Regions from separate parts of the Erwinia sp. INIA01 genome, predicted to be linked through region 1. Evidence: predicted binding sites of a transcription regulator. Region 1 holds the regulator's gene; the other holds the start of a gene.
What was found. Region 1 encodes Fur, which represses iron uptake genes when iron is present. Its sites were predicted from a motif close to ATAATAATGAGAACNACTATCAA; they were not measured.
Positions count from the first base shown of each region.

Region 1 (3,143 bases):
TTCGCGGGCTTAAGCGTGTCGAGCTGAAAATGAACAGTGAAGCCGTTGACGCACTTAACCAACTGGCCGAAGCGCGCAATATGAGCCGCAGTGAACTGATTGAAGAGATGTTGCTAAACCAGTTAAAACACCTTCAGTCCTGAATACACCGCGTGCTATCAACGCACAAAGCGACAAATGCCGCAGGATTACTCATTTATCCATTGACGGCGGTCTGCTATTATTACGGCTATCTGCAAAAATTTTGGCAGCCACCATATCATTAAGATTCAAGAGGTTATTAAACTCATGGCAATCGTAGGCATTTTCTTTGGCAGCGATACAGGCAATACGGAAAACATTGCAAAGATGATCCAGAAACAGCTGGGTAAAGACGTTGCAGAAGTTCGTGATATTGCCAAAAGCAGCAAAGAAGACCTTGAAGCCTTCGACATTCTGCTGCTGGGCATTCCCACCTGGTATTACGGTGAAGCCCAGTGTGACTGGGATGACTTTTTCCCTACGCTGGAAGAGATCGACTTCAACGGTAAGCTGGTAGCCCTGTTCGGCTGTGGCGATCAGGAAGACTACTCAGAATACTTCTGCGATGCGATGGGCACTATCCGCGACATCATTGAACCAAACGGTGCGATCCTGGTGGGCCAGTGGCCGACCGAAGGCTACAATTTCGAAGCTTCTAAAGGCCTGGCGGATGACAACCACTTCCTGGGTCTGGCGATTGACGAAGATCGTCAGCCAGAACTGACCAACGAGCGCGTTGATAAGTGGGTTAAGCAAATTTTTGATGAACTTCAGTTGAAAGAAATCATCGAAGCCTAAGCTAAACGGCCTGATGTGAGAGACATCTCACATCAGGCCAGTGATTTTTCCTATAGAAGTAATAGATACGTATTTGTAACTTCCACCTGTAAAAATGTACAATAACCCTATCGGTTACCCGCTTTCTCATCCTTCAGCCTCTCTAAACGATCTTTTGCGATCGCCGTGCGGCGGAGTGAGATAGAGCGAAATGTTAACTTTGTAAGATTTGGACGCAGGCCTCACTGGACGTAATGACATTAATCCTTACATCCAATAGTGGTATCAGGCATTCCTTGTTGTTTTCATTTCGATGTATGAGTTCTATACTGTGACGCATCCAACTCTAGCGTCAACCGATGTTCAGGGCTTTTCAGCCACTAAGTGACTAGCAAAGTAACAGGACAATATCCGCATGACTGACAACAATACCGCATTAAAGAAGGCCGGCCTGAAAGTCACGCTTCCACGACTGAAAATTCTGGAAGTGCTTCAGGAACCAGAAGGCCATCACGTCAGTGCGGAAGACTTGTATAAGCGCCTGATTGATATGGGCGAAGAAATCGGTTTAGCCACGGTCTACCGCGTGCTTAACCAGTTTGATGACGCAGGGATCGTTACCCGTCATAACTTTGAAGGCGGTAAATCCGTTTTCGAACTGACTCAGCAGCACCACCACGATCATCTGATCTGCCTGGACTGCGGTAAAGTTATTGAATTCCGCGACGAGTATATCGAAGCACGTCAGCGTGAAATCGCGACTCGCCACGGAATCAAGCTGAGCAATCACAGCCTGTATCTCTATGGCCATTGCTCTAAGGGCGACTGCCGCGAAGACGATACGCTGCACGACGAGTAATCCGTTCTGAAATCAGTATGAAACCGGTGGCTATGCCCACCGGTTTTTTTTGCGCGTTATCCGGCATAGACCGGCAGGACGTTCCAGTACGAAAGTATGGAAACCAGCGCATTCACCGCGCCGAAGATCAGCACCAGAACGATCGGTGCCGTCCCTCCTCTCACCTGCCAGGCAGCGTTGGTGAAACGTTGTCGGGCCTTTCTCGCCAGCATTGCCGGAGTGATCACCGCCCACAGCGTAGCCGCCAGCCCGGCATAACCAATCGCCACAAGAAAGCCGTTTGGCCAGATCATCGCCGCCGTCAGCGGAAGAATAAAGGTGACCACCGTCGTTTTTAACCGACCGAAGGCTGAACGATCAAACTTAAACAGATCGGCAAGATAGTCGAAGAACCCCAGACTGACACCGAGGAATGAACAGGCGACGGCAAAGTTCGAGAAGATATCCAGCAGCAGATTCAGATAGGGGCTGTGCAGCACACCCGACAGTGCGGCGACCAGCACGTCGATATTTCCGCCCTGTGCTGCAATCGCTTTGAATTCGTGGCGCGGGATATTGCCCATCGTGCCAATAATCCAGATAAAGTAGATCACCAGTGCCAGCAGTGTGCCAAACACCAGACAGCGACAAACCCGGCTGCCGTTCTTTTGATAGTAGCTGACCAGCCCGGCGATATTACCGTGATAGCCAAATGAAGCGAGGCAAAATGGGATCACCATCCACAGATAGCGCAGGTAGTGGCTTTCCTCCCCATGACTGTCCAGCAGTTTCACCGGTTCGATATGCCACAGCAGTCCGCCAAAGATAATCAAAAACGTAATCACTTTCGCGCCGAGAAAAATCAGCGTCATACGACTGACCATTGCCGTACCCAGCCAGATAAACAGCGCTACCAGTAGCGTAAAAGCGAACCCAGCGCTGCGGGCAGAAACCGGCAATGATAGCTGGCTCAGCGTATGCTGGATAATCGCTCCACTGGCGGAGATATAGGCATAGGTCAGTATCCCCAGAACAAAGGCGACGGACAGACCGTTAATCAGATTCCAGCCCCGTCCCAACAAATCGCGAGTGATCGTGTCGAAGCTGGAACCGGCCGGATAATGCAGACTGGCCTCCAAAAACAGCAACCCGGAAAGCAACATGCAGAACCAGGTGATAATCAGTAATGCTGACGACCAGAGAAACCATGCACCGGACATCACCACCGGTAACGAGAACATCCCGGCACCGATAATCGTGCCGCTAATAATTAGCGTTCCCCAGAGTGTAGAAGGCAGGCGGGCGGGGGAAACCGGTAAATCCATGACTAATCCTTAGCAAAAAACGGAAACTTACCGCCATCACCGGAATTATTCACTGGATGCACGGCATTAACGCCGCATATTCTACACCAGGCCGCACCCGCGAACTAGTACAATAATCAGTTTGCTACCATGGTTTCCTGCAGATAACGCCAGCTCGGCGGCTGGGTTGCGCAGTTAATGAC
Region 1 is NZ_JAPDNC010000012.1:33,004-36,146, forward strand. Features, by position in the region: gene ybfE (LexA regulated protein) at 1-143, shown strand, start outside; gene fldA (flavodoxin FldA) at 289-819, shown strand; gene fur (ferric iron uptake transcriptional regulator) at 1,214-1,657, shown strand; gene mtr (tryptophan permease) at 1,714-2,961, opposite strand; gene OMR58_RS19920 (hypothetical protein) at 3,078-3,143, opposite strand, start outside.

Region 2 (3,143 bases), on a different contig from region 1:
AAAGCCAGTTTACAGTGGGGGGATAACCAGGGTGATGAAGCCGATAAGGCAATGCGCGAAGAAGAACTGAGGCTGCTGCTGCGCCAGATCGATCGCGAAAGCCGCCTGCTACCGAAAATCGATGCCGCACTGATCCGTATCAGAAAGGGTGAGTACGGCTACTGTCAGGAGTCCGGCGATCCTATCGGCCTGCCGCGCCTGCTATTGAGGCCAACCGCCGAGCTGAGCATCGACGTGAAAATGACCCACGAAATGAAAGAAGCCGCCTGGCGTAAATAGCGTTGGTCGACGGGTTTATTTTTGTGCGCCATCGTGTTCACATCCGGGTGCTGATGGATCGGATGACCAGAGGCTTCACGCTCAATGCTCAATGCTCAATGCTCAATGCTCAATGCTCAATGCTTCAACAGTGTGCCGATCATTTCAGCTGCGCCAGATAATTAATCGTCGGGGTCAGCATCTGTCTGACCGCCATTTGTGCCTGCTGCGGATCGCGGGCGGCAATCGCCTCATAAACCGCAGTATGCGCCTGTAAATTGGGCTCGGGGAAAAGGTTCAGTGCCAAAAACTGCTCAATATGATGCCGCACCGAAACGCTGAAGTAGTGGTACAGAGCGCGCATGGCTTCGTTGTGAGAAGCCTCAACCAGCGCCTGGTGAAAACGGCTGTCCAGCGTAACAAACTCCGCCATATCTCTGCCCGATGAGTAGTCGCCGCGCAATTTTAACGCGCGCTTCATCGCAGTTAAATCCTCCCGCGTACGCCGCTCGGCTGCGTATTTAGCCGCTTCAGACTCAATCATGCACTGTAATTCAAAGTGATCGTGCAGGCTGCTTTTGTCGACCTGGCGCATAATTTCCGCCGGGTCCAGCACGCTGCGCACCCAGGTTCCATCCCCCTGACGCACCTCCAGCATACCGGAGTGGGAGAGAACGCGGACCGCTTCGCGAATCGTATTGCGCCCGACGTTATACAGCTGCGCCAGTTCGCCTTCGGTGGGGATTCGCTCACCAACCGGCCAGCTGCCGTCGCCTATGGCGGCACGTAGCGCGTCGATAACCGTATTGACCAGCGGCTGGCGCATGATTGCCTGGGGTGATTTCATCGTTCGAAGCCTGATTGTTGATAAAAACATTATCCTATCATCCGATCAATTTCAGCACCATGCCGACGTAATCGTTATTAAAAATCATTCTCATTGTTAGTTTAAACATAGGATGATAGGATTTTAAACATCCTATGTTTAAAGGATCGATGACGATCGCTTTTGTGATGTCGTCATAAAACATCCCCTTATCCGTTGTTCAACCTCTGTTCTAACGAGCTGAAAACCATGAATGATTTCAGGATTGACCCCGTTCGCCGACCGATTGCGGCATTGATTGCCGTAGCGTTGGGCAGCACATTGCTTTCTCCTTTTGCCAACGCCAATAACAGTGGCGATGACACGCTGACGGTCAGCGCCAGCACCGAGGAAAGTGCCTGGGGGCCGAGTGGGAGTCTGGTAGCTAAACGCAGTGCCAGCGCCACTAAAACCGATACGCCGCTGGTAAAAACGCCACAGTCGGTATCGGTGGTTACCCGTGAAGAGCTGGATCTGCTCGATCCGCCCACCGTTAAGGATGCACTGCGGTTTGCACCCGGGGTAATGGTAGAGAGCCGTGGGTCGGTGTCCGGGTTTAACTCGGTGAATATTCGCGGTTTCTCGCAGATTTCAGACAATGTCTGGCTGGACGGACTCAAGCTGGCGGGCGACGGCTACACAAATTTTCAGGTTGACCCCTACCTTCTGGAGCGTGTAGAGCTGCTGCGCGGCCCGGCCTCGCTGCTCTACGGTGCCAGCGATCCGGGCGGTGTGATTGCGCTGGTCAGTAAGCGTCCGACGGCGGAGACGCTGCGTGAAGTGCAGTTCAAGATGGGCAATCATAATCTTTATCAGACCGGGTTCGATTTTGGCGGCGCGGCGGATGACAGCGGCGAATTTCTCTGGCGGCTGACCGGGGTGGCCAGCGATCGCGATGAACAGCAGGTGGGTGAAAAGGCGAAGCGCTATTCGCTGGCTCCATCTCTGACCTGGCAGCCGAACGACAATACGCGTATCACGTTCCTTAGCCAGTTCAGCGATGAACCGGACATTGGCTGGTTCGGCTATCTGCCAGCCGAAGGCACCGTTACCAGCGGGGCAGCGGGTAAACTACCAACGAGCTTTAACGATGGTGAACCGGGATATAACAAAATCTCCCGTAAGCAGATGCTGCTCGGTTATGACGCGGAACATCAGTTCGGCAACGGCTGGAGCCTGCGGCAAAATCTGCGCTACGCCACCGCAGAAATGGATTATCACACGATCTATGGCAGCAAAATTTCCACCACCGATGCCACACAGCTCACGCGCGGTGCACTGGAGATGAAAGAGCAGCTCAGCACGTTTTCGGTCGATACGCAGTTGCAAAATCGCTACCGCACCGGCGAGATCGAACACACCAGCCTGCTCGGCTTAGACTATCGCCACCTACGTAATGATATCTGGCACGCTTTCGGCAGTGCATCAAATCTCAGCCTGACTCAGCCGGTTTACGGCAACACCGACGTGTCGTATTTCAGTCTGAGCAGCCAGGTGGACCATCAGCAGCAAACCGGTGTTTATGTCCAGGATCAGGCACAGTGGCAGCGCTGGATGCTCACGCTGGGCGGGCGCTATGACTGGGCAAAAAGTGATTCAGTGAACCGCTCCGCAAGTAACGCGCTGACTGAACAGAACGACAGCGAATTTTCCTGGCGCGGAGGGCTGAACTATCTGTTTGATAACGGTATTGCACCGTATATCAGCTACAGCGAGTCGTTTTTACCAACCAGCGGGACTGATTATTACGGTCATACTTTCCAGGCCTCCCGCGCGAAACAGTATGAGGCAGGCATCAAGTATATCCCTGCCGAAGGATTGATTTCCGCCAGCGCGGCGGTGTATCAGCTGACCAAAGATAAAAATCTCAGCACCGATCTGGACCATATTTACAACTCAATTCAGAACGGCGAAGTCCGCTCGAGGGGGATTGAACTGGAAGCGAAAGCGGCGCTGACCTCCAGCGTCGATGTCATCGCCAGCTACAGCTACACTCAGGCAAAATTCACCCGTGACAGCC
Region 2 is NZ_JAPDNC010000010.1:141,180-144,322, reverse strand. Features, by position in the region: gene dksA (RNA polymerase-binding protein DksA) at 1-279, shown strand, start outside; gene OMR58_RS18245 (FadR/GntR family transcriptional regulator) at 419-1,105, opposite strand; gene fhuA (ferrichrome porin FhuA) at 1,334-3,143, shown strand, end outside.
Region 2: the regulator Fur is predicted to act here: its motif matches at 1,183-1,205, upstream of fhuA (ferrichrome porin FhuA).